3 regions of the Caulobacter sp. GW821-FHT10F06 genome follow, and region 1 is predicted to be linked to each of the others. Evidence: predicted binding sites of a transcription regulator. Region 1 holds the regulator's gene; each other region holds the start of a gene.
What was found. Region 1 encodes LexA, which represses DNA repair genes until DNA is damaged. Its sites were predicted from a motif close to ATGTTCNCNANNTGTTCT; they were not measured.

Region 1 (4,356 bases):
CGCATCAAGGACCTGGAGGACATAGAGAAGTTCCTCCGCACCCAGGTGCCGGAGATCAAGTACGTGGTCGGCCACGGCCAGATGGCCCCGACCCAGCTGGAAGACGTGATGACGGCCTTCTACGAGGGCCAGTACGACGTGCTGCTCGCCACGACGATCGTCGAGAGCGGGCTGGATATCCCGTCGGCCAACACCTTGATCGTCCACCGCGCCGACATGTTCGGCCTGGCGCAGCTCTATCAGATCCGAGGCCGGGTCGGCCGGTCCAAGGCCCGCGCCTATGCCTATCTGACCACGCCCAACGAGAAGACCATCACCCTGTCGGCCGAAAAGCGCCTGCAGGTGCTGCAGTCGCTGGACAGCCTGGGCGCGGGCTTCCAGCTGGCCAGCCACGACCTGGATCAGCGCGGCGGCGGCAACCTGCTGGGCGACGAGCAGAGCGGCCACATCAAGGAGATCGGCGTCGAGCTCTATCAGCAGATGCTGGAAGACGCCGTCGCCGAGCTGCGCCAGCGCCAGGGCGCCGAGGCCCTGCTGGAGGATCGCGGCTGGTCGCCGCAGATCAACACCGGCGCGGCCGTGATGATCCCGGACGAATATGTGCCGGACCTGAACGTGCGCCTGTCGCTCTATCGCCGCCTGTCGGAAGCCGAGAAGTCGGCCGACCGCGAAGCCCTGGCCGCCGAGCTGATCGACCGCTTCGGCCCGCTGCCGCCCGAGACCGACAGCCTGCTCAAGGTCGTCGCCATCAAGGGCCTGTGCCGTGAAGCCAATGTCGCCAAGATCGACGTGGGGCCGAAGGGCGCGGTGGCCAGCTTCCGGAACGATACCTATGCCAACCCGCTGGGGCTGATGCAGTACGTCGCCAAGAACAGCCTGATCTGGAAGGTCCGGCCCGATCAGAAGGTGGTGGTCAAGGGCGAGTGGGATACGCCGGCTCAGCGTCTCGACGCGGCCGAGAAGATCCTGGGGCACCTGGCGCGGATCGCCAGGGAGTAGGGCGGCTAGCGCCTCCCCTCCAACTCAACCTTGTCATCCCGGCCGCAGCGCAGCGGAGAGCCGGGACCCAGGGGTAGCCGCAGTGCCTTGGCCCCTGGGTCCCGGACAGCCTCTGCGAGGCTTCCGGGATGACAAGAATTTTGCGTTTTTGAACCAACGAAAAAGGCCGCCCCAACCGGGACGGCCTTTTCAATTCCGAAGCTTCAACTGAACTCAGTGATACCGCCGGATCAGCCCCACCAGCTTGCCCTGCACCTCGACCTGGTCCGGACCAAAGATCCGCGTCTCGTACTTGGGGTTGGCCGCCTCGAGTGCGATCGAGCCGCCCTTCTTGCGCAGGCGCTTGAGCGTGGCTTCTTCACCCACCAGGGCCACGACGATCTCGCCGGAGTTGGCGGTGTCGCCCTTCTTGATGATCACGTAGTCGCCGTCGAGGATGCCGGCCTCGATCATCGAGTCGCCCTGCACCTCGAGCACATAGTGCTCGCCGCCGCCCAGCATGCTCTCGGGCACCGGCAGGCGCTCGCGTTCGTGCTGGATGGCGTCGATGGGCGTGCCGGCGGCGATCTTGCCGAGGATCGGCAGTTCGCGGCTGTCATTGGCCGGCGTCGACGAGGATCCGCCGTTGGGCACCGGAGCCGGCGCGCCGCCGCCCTCGAACACCTGCGGCTTGAACGACCCGCGCCCCTTGGGCGGCGCCGCCGTGGTCGCCTGCTGTGGCAGCTTCACCACCTCCAGCGCCCGGGCCCGGTGAGCCAGGCGACGGATGAAGCCGCGTTCCTCCAGCGCCGTGATCAGGCGGTGAATGCCCGACTTCGACGCGAGGTCCAACGCCTCCTTCATCTCGTCGAAGGACGGCGACACGCCGCTCTCCTTGATGCGTTCGTGGATGAACATCAGCAGCTCGTGCTGCTTGCGCGTGAGCATCTCGACCTCGGTGAAGACGCGGAACAAACCGCAAACCCTGCGAATGTTCTCTAGGCGTTCTTCCTTAATGTCAAGTTGACGGACGTCGAAGCGCCACCGGGCAAGCATTTGCTGGGTCCATGGACGCGTCGAACCGCCGAAACCGGCCGAATCAAAACGTTAAAGCTGGGTCGCCCTGTCCAGGTGCTTGCCGCTGTAGGGGCGGTAGAATTCGATCAGCTTGGCCAGATCCGCATCGTAGTCGCCGCTGGGGATCATGGTCGGACCAAGGCCGATGATCTTGCGCTCGTAGTCGATGAAGCCCAGCACCAGGGGCACGTCGGCCTGCCGCGCGATGTTGTAGAAGCCGGTCTTCCACTGACGCGCCTTGCCGCGCGTGCCCTCTGGCGCGATCGTCAGCATGAATTCGTCGCGACGGCCGAACTCGGCGGCCATGGCCGAGACGGTGTCGCCGGATTTGGAGCGGTCGACCGGCACGCCGCCCAGGTCGCGCATCATCTTGTCGAACGGCCAGCGGAACAGCGAGGCCTTGCCCATGAAGCTGAGGTTCAGGTTCAGCGCGTCGGCCGCGCCCAGGAAATAGACGAAGTCCCAGTTGCTGGTGTGCGGGGCGGCGATGATCACGAACTTGCGGGTGGCCGGGGCGGAGCCTTCGACGCTCCAGCCCTGGGTCCGGAAGAAGGTGACCAGGGCCCATTTGACGATGCGGGCGACAATGCCCATCCGAACGATCCTCCCAAACGCGTCCGCGTGTCGGGACGTTCCGTTAGGGCAATGTGGCCGAGCGGGGCGTCGAGCGCCAGTCGCGAGGCGTCGAATTCGGGTCAGGCCTTGGGGGCGGAGAGGGACTTGAAGGTCCGGTCCAGACGCAGGCCCTTCTTGCCGTCCCAGGAGAACAGAATGCGCTCGGCGCGGCCGACCAGGTTCTCGGCCGGCACATAGCCCATGCCGGTCTCGGGCGGCAGATAGCGGTCGAGCTCGCTGTTCCACTTGCAGGTCGCGTAGCCTCGGGGCGTCACGCCTGGATCGAAGCGGCTGTCGACCGAGTTGTCGCGGTTGTCGCCCATCACGAAATAGCAGCCGGCCGGCACGATGTAGACGCCGGTGTTGCCGGCCGGGGTGGTCGGGCCCTGCGTGTGGGTCAGGTAACGGCGGCCGTTGGGCAGGGTCTCGGCGATCTCGTCGACCGTCACCGGATAGCCCCAGGCGCTGTCCTCGACGCGAGTGGCGACGGGCCGCTGAGCCACGGCCTTGCCGTTGATGCGCAGCACGCCGCCGACCACCTGGATGTGGTCGCCGGGAAAGCCGATCAGGCGCTTGATGACGTCGGTGCGGCCATCCCCGGGCTTCTTGAACACCACGACGTCGCCGCGTTCGGGGTCGTGGCTCAGCAGGCGGCCGTGGCCCACCGGCGGGCTGAACGGCGCCGAGTGGCGGCTTATCCCGTAAGGGAATTTCGAGACCAGGATGTAGTCGCCGACCAGCAGGGTCGGCTCCATCGAGGCTGAGGGAATGGTGAAGGGCTGGCACAGCACCGTGCGCGGCACCAGCATGATCGCCACGACGATGGCGAAGGTCTTGGCGGTGTCGACCAGGCCGTGGGCCCAACCGGTCCTGGTTTCGCTATCGTGGCTCATGGCTGTTCCCCGCATCTGCCTGAAGACAGAGTGTGGGGGCCAGCTTGGCCAAATCATGGCTTACGGTTTCGTCATCTGGGCTCAGAACTGTTTGCGTACGCTCAGCCTCACCGTCCGGCCCAGCCTGTCCATGTAGTCGGGTTGGTAGGCCTGGGGTGTCAGTCCCTGCGGGTCGCGCACCGTCTGTTTGGTGTTGAAGACATTGTCGACGCCCACATTGACGCGCGCGCCCTTTAGCCAAGGATGGCGCTTGACCAAGGCTCTACGGGAATTGAAGTCGACGAAGCCGGTCAGGCTGAGGGTCGGCAGATCTGAAAAATAGAGATCGTCGCCGGAGACGCCGCCGTCGACCCAGGTCGAGGACTTCCAGACCCCGAAAGCAAAGAGGCCCAGGCCGTCCTTGAAGACATTGGCCTGCAGGGTGACCTCGTGGCGCGGCGTGCCGCCCCGGCGGCCCAGCGAGGCGCCGTCCAGGAGGTCCAGCGGCGCCATGCCGTCGCGGATCACCGCCTCGTCTTGGAGCCGCCACGTATGGGTCAGTGACACGGAGAAGAAGCCCGTCGCCGGCGGCGTCGACGGCGTGCCGGGACGGCCGCGAGGCGCCGTGGCGGGGCTGGCCGGCCGCGCGGCGATCGGGGGCGCGCCCCAGCGCCGGGAATAGTTGAAGCCCCAGCGCAGGTCCTGCCGGTCGGCGTGGGCGAAGTTCACCGGCCGCAGGTCGACGGCGGTCAACCGCCCCGTCGCGTCGCGCGTGAACCGTTCGGGAAAGGCCTTCTCCAGTTCGGGTGAGATG
Region 2 (4,356 bases), on a different contig from region 1:
ACCTCGCGCGTCGACGCCCTGGGCCTGGGCGGCAGCGACGACGCCAAGGGCTATGGCGGCTTCTCGATCCGGCTGGTGCGGCCCGACCGCCTGACCTTCGCCTCGGGCGGCAAGCTGCTCACGCCGACCGACACGGCGCTGGAAGCCGGCGCGTCGATGGGCTTCGCCTGGCCCGCCGAGCCCGGTTCGCCGGCCTGGACCGTGGGCCTGACCTGCACCGCCAACGGTCAGCCGATTAAGAGCTGGATCCTGCGCAAGTCGCTGTCGATGCAGAACTGCGTCTTCCCCGGCCGCGCCCCGTTCGTGCTAAAGAAGGACGAGACCCTGCGGCTGCGCGAGACCCTGATCATCCGTCCGGCCACGCCGCCCAAGGTCGCCAAGAAGCCGTGACAGCGAGCACCCGACCGTGGCCGAGATCCTCAACCTGAACCAGGCCCGCAAGGCCAAGGCCAAGGCCGACGATAAGGCCCGCGCCGCCGAGAACCGCGCCAAGCACGGCCGCACCAAGGTGGACAAGGCGCTGGACGCCGCGCGCGCCGACAAGCTGCGTCGCGACCTGGACGGCGCCAAGCGCGAGGACTGAGGGGCTCAGCCCGCGCCCAGCGTCCGGTTGACGGCCGTGGTGCGCGGATAGGTGGCCAGGAACCGCTCGGCTACGAAGTGCAGCACAACGTCGGGCTGCTCCCGGTCGATCAGCTCGCCGATCACGTCGCCCTCGTGCCAGACGAACACCGACCGCGAGAAATGCTCGGCCAGCAGGTCGATGCTCAGGGTCGCAGTCGAGTCACGGAACACCAGCGCCTTCGGCAGGCTCTTGTCGTCCTGCTCCAGGATGACGGTCTCGCGCCCGCCGCCGCCCGGCACATAGCCTTCGGGCGTAGCGACGCGACGGGCGCGCCGTCGCTCGGCGCGCACCGCGTGGCTGATCGCGACCTCCAGCATGTTTCCGGCCCGCGCCACCGCCGCATCTTCTTCGAATCCCGCGATCGCGGCGGCGGGAAGCTGGCCCAGCACGTCGCCCTCCATGCCGGCGATGCTGTGCTTGAGATCGCCGAAAGCGATGGGCGGTCCGATGGCTACGCCGCGCGCCGCCAGGGCCAGGATCGTCTCGCGATAGAGGTGATAGGCGCCCAGCCAGTTCACATGGGTGTCGCCCCGGAAGAACAGCAGGCCCAACCGCTTGAGCAGTTCGAAACGGGCCTCCGGATAGAGGATCGCGTCGGGAAACATCGCCGCCATGGCGATCGCCGGGCGGTCCGGTTCCGGCGTGAAGGCGTCCAGCCCCGCCGGCAGGTACTCACGATAGACGATGCTCTTCTCGGGGCAGATAACCATCTGGTAGCAGCGCCCCGCCAGCAGCTGCTGGCGCTCTTCCAAGAGGGTCCGCACCGCCGCCTGCTCCGCCTCGGTCCAGCGTTTCAGGCCCAACTGCCAGACCAGGAAGTCGTTGCTGTCGTTGATCAGGAACACCCAGCCGCCGGGGGCGGCCAGGCCCTTGGCCCCGGCCTGGACGGACTTGAGCTGGTCGAGGATCAGGGCGGCGTCATCGGGCATCGCGGCGACAGAGGTCCTTCAACGGCCCTCTGCGCATGCTGGAGTCCCGGGGCGAGGTCAACCTCGTCCGGCGTCGTAGATCAACGAAGGGGGTCGAAGACGGACGCGCGGCGGTTCATAAGACGGGCTCGCCGTACGGAGGGCCGCGCCAACCATGGGCATCTTGAAGAAGCGTTCGGTGAACCTGGCAGGCCACGCCACCTCGCTGGCCCTGGAGCCGGAGTTCTGGGCAGTGCTGGAACGGGCGGCCATCGAGGACGCACAGAGCCTCGCCGCCTTGATCCAGCGGATCGACACGGGTCGCGGCGAGCGTCCGCTGGCCTCGGCCTGCAGGGTGTTCGCCCTGCTCCGCGCCTCTAGCGCGGCGGAGCGAGCGGCGACGGGGCCGGCTGCGGATTAGGCATGGTCTGGGTCGGCAGGGTGGGCCCGCGAAGACGGATCTCCGGCTGGACGCTGGAGACAGCCCCCAGTCGCCAGGCCATCCACAGCGAGCCCAGAACCGCGAACACGATCAGGCCCACCATCCAGGCGCCTGATCCCGAATTGTGCGAATGAGCTTGCCGCATGGCAGATCCCTAGTTGGAGGGCGGCTTGGGCGCGTCCGGCAGCTTGGGCGCCGAGGCCGAGATATTGACGTCGACCGACTTCTTCTGGGTGAAGCCGCCCGAATAGACGACGAACGCAATGATCGCGACGATCACCACCAGCCCCCCGACGATGAACGCCAGGCCGCTGTTGCCGCCGCTATTGCTCGTACCTTCGGCCATGCTGGCCTCCCGCGATTGATGTGTCGGATCAACGACCCTTCACGCCAGCGGTTCCCATAATCACCGGGCGGGGGCTTAAGCCGGCCAGCCTTTGTGCTACATATGTTCCATGTCTTCAGGTTTCGACTCGCGTCCTCCACAGGACGATCTCCCCTCTCCGCGCATCTCCGACCTCGCCCGGCCCCAGGCTCCGGCCGGCGGCGCGCCCGGTTATCTGGAGGGTCTGAACCCAGAACAGAGGGCGGCGGTCGAGACCACCGAGGGTCCGGTCCTGGTCCTGGCCGGCGCCGGCACCGGCAAGACCCGCGTCCTGACCACCCGCCTGGCCCACATCCTGTCGACCGGCCGCGCCCGTCCGTGGGAAATGCTGGCCGTCACCTTCACCAACAAGGCCGCCCGCGAGATGCGCGAGCGGATCACCCACATCATCGGCCCCGAGGCCGAGGGCCTGCGGTGGCTGGGCACCTTCCACTCGGTGGCCGCCCAGATCCTGCGCCGCCACGCCGAGCTGGTGGGCCTGAAGTCCAGCTACACGATCATCGACACCGACGATCAGGAACGGCTGCTCAAACAGCTGATCGAGGCCGACAACATCGACGCCAAGCGGTGGACGCCCAAGATCCTGTCGGGCCTGATCGACCACTGGAAGAACCGCGGCTGGACGCCCGACCGCGTGCCCCCGGCCGAGGGCGCGGAATTCGCCAACGGCAAGGGCGCCAGCCTCTATCGCCAGTACCAGGAGCGGCTGCGCATCCTGAACGCCTGCGACTTCGGCGACCTGCTGCTGCACAACATCACCATCCTGACCAGCCATCCGGACGTGCTGGCCGAGTACCAGACGCGCTTCAAATATGTGATGGTCGACGAGTACCAGGACACCAACATCGCCCAGTATCTGTGGCTGCGCCTGCTGGCCCAGGGCCGGCAGAACGTTTGCTGCGTGGGCGACGACGACCAGTCGATCTATGGCTGGCGAGGGGCCGAGGTCGACAACATCCTGCGGTTCGAGCGCGACTTCCCGGGGGCCAAGGTCGTTCGGCTGGAGCGCAACTACCGCTCGACCGAGCACATCCTGGCCGCCGCCTCGGGCCTGATCACCGCCAACAAGGACCGCCTGGGCAAGACCCTGTGGACCGAGGAAGCCGGCGGCGAAAAGGTCAAGGTCAGCGGCGTCTGGGACGGCGAGGCCGAAAGCCGGATGATCGCCGACGCGATCGAGGCGGGCAAGCGCGCCGGCCGCAAGTACAGCCAGATGGCCATTCTGGTCCGCGCCAGCTTCCAGATGCGGGCCTTCGAAGAGCGCTTCGTGATGCTGCAGATCCCCTACAAGGTGGTCGGCGGCCCGCGCTTCTTCGAGCGCGCGGAAATTCGAGACGCCCACGCCTATCTGCGCCTGATCCAGTCGCCCGACGACGACCTGGCCTTCGAGCGCATCGTCAACACGCCCAAGCGCGGCATCGGCGACACCTCGGTGCAGAAACTGTTGCAGATCGCCCGGCTGGAAAGCCTGTCGGCGGTGGAGTCGGCCCGCGTGCTGGTCGGCAGCGACGAGCTTCCGGCCCGCACCCGCACGGCGCTCAGCAACTTCCTGCGCGATCTCGACCGCTGGCGGGCCCTGGCCCAGACCACCCCGCATCAGCGGGTGCTGGAGGCGGTGCTGGAGGAGAGCGGCTATACCGACGCGCTTCGTCTCGACAAGGGCCCCACCAGCCAGACGCGGCTGGAGAACCTGAAGGAGCTCGTCCAGTCGATGAGCGCCTTCGACACCCTGGAGGCCTATCTGGAGCACGTGTCGCTGGTCATGGACCTGGACAAGGGCGCCGGCGACGACGCGGTCTGGATCATGACCCTGCACTCGGCCAAGGGCCTGGAATTCCCGCTGGTCTTCCTGCCCGGCTGGGAAGAAGGCGTGTTCCCCAGCCAGCGCAGCATGGACGACAAGGGCACCAAGGGCCTCGAGGAAGAGCGCCGCCTGGCCTATGTCGGCATCACCCGGGCCCGCGAGGAGGCCCGCATCAGCTTCGTGGCCAACCGG
Region 3 (4,356 bases), on a different contig from region 1:
CGCAAGGCGCTCAATCCGCGCCTGGTCAAGTCGGTGGGCGGGGTCGAGCAGCCGCATGGCGACGCCGTGCCCAACCTGCCGTTCAGCCAGGAGCACCTGGACATCGTGCGAGCTGGCATGGCGGCGGTGGCCAACGACCCGACCGGCGGGGCGTTCAAGCAGAGCCAGCTGGGCCTGGGCGACGTCAAGATGGCCGGCAAGACCGGCACCGCCCAGGTGCGCCAGTACGCGGCCGGGGCCTCGCGCAGCAATCAGGGCGTCGCCTGGAAGCTGAAGGACCACAACCTGTTCATCGCCTTCGCGCCCTATGACGATCCCCGCTACGCCCTGTCGGTGATCATCGAGCACGGCGGCCAGTTCGGCTCCAGCGCCGCCGCGCCCCGGGCCCGGGAGGTGATGCGCGTGGCCCTGCTGAAGGACCCCGAGATCCGCGCCCGCATCGTGCAGCCAACGCCCCTGCCGGATCTGCCCGAGACCAACGAAAACGAAAGGGAGGTCGAGGGCGACCTGCCGGTCGGTTAGCGCCAGGAGCCTTCAGGCAACAGCTCGCCGCGAACGGCGTCCGCGAGGGCCCGGCGCAGCGCCGCCTTATCGAGGGGCAGGCAGTAGGCCGGCCGAGCGCGCTCGAACCTCCAGCTCTCGACCAGCGCGCCGGCGTCGAACGGCTCGAAGCCGAACTGACCGATCAGATCGGACACGACGCGCTTTGCCGCGTCGTCATCGCCGGCCAACGGAAGGGCCCGCTGGGCTCCAGAGCTTAGCCGCGATCCCATGGAGTTCAGGTCGCGGGCCAAGATGGCGTTGAAGGCCTTGACCAAGCGGGCGTCGGGAAGGCGTCGGGCGACGAGTTCGCTCGTCGTGATCGCATTGTCGTCCAAGTCGCGGATCGCCCCATCGCGTTCCGGATAATAGTTGTTGGCGTCGATGACGATCTTGCCGGCCAACGCGCCCTGTTCAAGCTCGAGCACGCGAACGAGCGGAATGGCGATCAGGACGACATCCCCGAATGCGATGGCGTCGTTGGCGGAGCCAGTCAGGGCGCCGCTCTCCCGCGCGAACGAGTCCAGCGTCTTGGGGGCGCGTGAGTTGCTGACCATAACCTCGTGTCCGGCCCCGATGGCGAGACCTGCAAAGGCCCGCCCGATATTCCCCGCGCCAATCGTGCCGATACGCATTGCAACACCTTCAGTTACTCGTAAGGCGCAGGTGGTGGCGGTCCACGGGGCGATCAAGCTTGGCGGATCCAAAGGTCGTTGAAATGCTTGGGCGAGGTTGGTCTGGCCTGACGGACGCGTCGCTTTCCGGGGCCGGATCAATGTCAGCCCGTGGCTTGGCGCGCTTTTGAGACCGTGGTCGATCCCGAGCGCATGTTAGCCTCTCCCCTCGCGGGAGAAGGTAGCCGCCATGGGCGGTCGGGTAAGGGGGGCACGAGCCTTTCCGGAAAGGGCTTTCAACCCCCTCATCCGGCGCTCCGCGCCGTCCTCCCGCAAGGGGAGAAGGAGAGATGTCACCCGCACCGACACCGCCTACCGGCCCCCTAGAACACCCCCTGCCTGAACGCGCTCGCCGGCTGTTCCTCGCTCGGGACGGTCGAGCGGCGGTGGGCGAGGGCTTCGGCGACGTGGACGCGTTTGACGGTGGGGGCGCCTTCCAGGTCGGCGATGGTGCGGGCCAGGCGCAGGGTGCGGGTCCAGCCTCGGGCGCTGATCCGGCCGGCCTCGGCGGCGCGCGCCAGCAGGGCGCGGCCGGCTTCGTCGAGGGCGACGATCTTTTCCAGGAAGGCGCCCTCGGCCCGGCCGTTCAGAGCCTCGGGGCCGCCATGTTCCTCGGCGCGGTCGATCGCCAGCTGGCGGGCCCGGGCCACGCGGGCGGCGACCTCGGCCGAGCCTTCCGAGGGTGGCGGCAGGGCCAGGTCGGCGGCGGTGACGGCGGGCATGTCGACGGCCAGGTCGATCCGATCCATCAGCGGGCCCGACACCCGCCCCTGATAGTCGCGCTGGCAGCGGGGCGCCTTGCCGCACGCGCCTCGCCCGGCCCCGCCATGGCCGCATCGGCAGGGGTTCATTGCCGCCACCAGTTGCACCTTGGCGGGATAGCGCACATGGGCGTTGGCGCGGGCCACCATCACCTCGCCGGTCTCCAGCGGGGCGCGCAGGCTGTCCAGCGCCTGGACGCCGAACTCGGGCAATTCGTCGAGGAACAGCACGCCGTTGTGGGCCAGCGACACCTCGCCGGGCTTGGCCTTCAGCCCGCCGCCGGTCAGGGCGGCCATGCTGGCGCTGTGGTGGGGCGAGCGGAACGGTCTGGCCCTGGTCAGGGCGCCGCGCGCGATCAGTCCCGCCACCGAATGGACCATCGAGGTCTCCAGGAGCTCGCTTGAGGTCAGGGGCGGCAGCAGGCCCGGCAGGCGCTGGGCCAGCATCGACTTGCCCGAGCCCGGCGGGCCGACGAACAGCAGGTTGTGGCCGCCGGCCGCAGCGATCTCCAGCGCGCGCTTGGCGTGCTCCTGACCCTTGACGTCCCGCAGGTCCTTGGACCGCTCGCCCTCGATCACCGGGCCCGGCGCGGGCGCGCCCAGCACCTGGCTGCCCCGGAAGTGGTTGATCAGCGCCACCAGCGAGCGCGGGGCCAGGATGCGCGTGCCGCCGGCCCAGGCCGCCTCGGGTCCGGACGCCTCGGGGCAGATCAGGCCCAGGCCCAAGGCCCCGGCCGCCATCGCGGCGGGGAGCGCCCCGGCGGCCGGGACGATGCGGCCGTCCAGCGACAGCTCGCCCATCGCCGCCCAGCCGTCGAGCGCGTCCAGCGGGATGACCCCCAGCGCCGCCATCACCGCCAGGGCGATCGGCAGGTCGAAATGGGCGCCCTCCTTGGGCATGTCGGCCGGGGCCAGGTTGGCGACGATGCGCTTGCCCGGCAGCGACAGGCCCAGGCCCGCGAAGGCCCCGCGCACGCGTTCACGGCTCTCGGCGACGCCCTTGTCGGCCAGGCCCACAATGACGAAGGCGCCGCTCTGACCGGAGGTCAGCTGCACCTCGACATCGACGCGCCGGGCCTCAACGCCCTCGAAGGCCACCGTGACGACTTTCGCGGCCATATCCGCCCCGTGGAGAGTTTGAACTTATCCACAAGCGAAACATGACGTGAAGAGCGTATCAAGAACAAAAAACGAACGTTTCAGGAAATCAGTGGGCTACAGCCCCCGCTTCATCCACCGATCAAGCCGCAGCGCGGATCGCCTCGATGCGGTCCCACAACACAGCCGCGGCGTCGATCCCACTGAATCGCTTCAGTTGTTGGGCGCCGGTCGGCGAGGTGACGTTGATCTCGGTGAGGTACTCGCCGATCACGTCGATGCCGACGAACAGCAGGCCGCGACGCTTCAGTTCCGGGCCGATGATCTTGCATAGCTCCAGGTCGCGGGCGGTCAGCTCGACGGCCTCGGCCCGGCCGCCGACGCGGAGGTTGGAGCGCACCTGACCGGCGGCGGGCACGCGGTTGATCGCGCCCACCGGCTCGCCGTCGACCAGCAGCACGCGCTTGTCGCCCTTGCTGACGGCCGGCACGAACTTCTGGGCGATGACCTGCTCGCGGCCGATCATGGCGTGCAGTTCCAGCAGGGCGTCGAGATTGGGGTCGTCGGCCAAGAGGCGCGCGACGCCCGAGCCGCCGCCGCCGTAGAGCGGCTTCAAGACGATGTCGCCGTGACGGGCGCGGAAATCGTAGATCGCCTCGTGATCCGAGGTGATCAGCGTCGGCGGCTGGACGCCTGGGAAGTCGGTGACGAACAGCTTCTCGGGCGCGTTGCGCACCTCGGCCGGGTTGTTGACTACCAGGGTGTGGGGGTGGACCTTCTCCAGGAAGTGGGTGGCGGTGATGTAGGCCATGTCGAACGGCGGATCCTGGCGCATCAGCACCACGTCGACATCGTCCTTCATGTCGAGCACCACGACCTCGCCCAGGGTCGCATGGGCGCCCTTGGTGGCGGTCAGCGCCAGCGACTGGGCGCGGGCGAACACCCGGCCGTCCTCCATCGACAGCTTGTCGGGGGTGTAGAACCACAGCCTGTGACCGCGCAGCTGGGCTTCCATCATCATCAGGAAGGTGGTGTCGGTGTCGATGTTGATCCCCAGCACGGGGTCCATCTGGACGGCGACTCTCAGCGACATGACGACTCCGGGGTTGGGTGCGCGCGGCGATTTATGACGCCCCGCGCTGCGCCTGCCTAGTTAGGGCGGCGACGGGGGGAATGCGAGGGCGACTTTCATTCAATACGCGGGTAGGCCGAATCGATCTTCCGCGGCGATGTGTGTAGCGCATCGTGCTACACGAAGTTGACGTGTGTAGCGTGTTGCGCTA

Region 2: the regulator LexA is predicted to act here: its motif matches at 2,413-2,430, upstream of AC1RUS_RS20730 (ATP-dependent helicase).
Region 3: the regulator LexA is predicted to act here: its motif matches at 3,145-3,162, upstream of AC1RUS_RS14400 (YifB family Mg chelatase-like AAA ATPase).

Annotation. Positions count from the first base shown of each region.
Region 1 covers NZ_JBXASK010000003.1:151,322-155,677, forward strand. The annotation lists gene mfd (transcription-repair coupling factor) at 1-999, shown strand, start outside; gene lexA (transcriptional repressor LexA) at 1,213-1,926, opposite strand; gene AC1RUS_RS07065 (lysophospholipid acyltransferase family protein) at 2,086-2,649, opposite strand; gene lepB (signal peptidase I) at 2,751-3,563, opposite strand; gene AC1RUS_RS07075 (TonB-dependent receptor) at 3,645-4,356, opposite strand, start outside.
Region 2 covers NZ_JBXASK010000010.1:130,572-134,927, reverse strand. The annotation lists gene AC1RUS_RS20760 (DUF6807 family protein) at 1-390, shown strand, start outside; gene AC1RUS_RS20755 (DUF4169 family protein) at 407-583, shown strand; gene AC1RUS_RS20750 (alginate O-acetyltransferase AlgX-related protein) at 589-1,554, opposite strand; gene AC1RUS_RS20745 (ribbon-helix-helix domain-containing protein) at 1,709-1,954, shown strand; gene AC1RUS_RS20740 (hypothetical protein) at 1,911-2,120, opposite strand; gene AC1RUS_RS20735 (hypothetical protein) at 2,130-2,321, opposite strand; gene AC1RUS_RS20730 (ATP-dependent helicase) at 2,431-4,356, shown strand, end outside.
Region 3 covers NZ_JBXASK010000006.1:73,593-77,948, forward strand. The annotation lists gene mrdA (penicillin-binding protein 2) at 1-522, shown strand, start outside; gene AC1RUS_RS14395 (NADPH-dependent F420 reductase) at 519-1,175, opposite strand; gene AC1RUS_RS14400 (YifB family Mg chelatase-like AAA ATPase) at 1,538-3,094, opposite strand; gene gshB (glutathione synthase) at 3,216-4,166, opposite strand.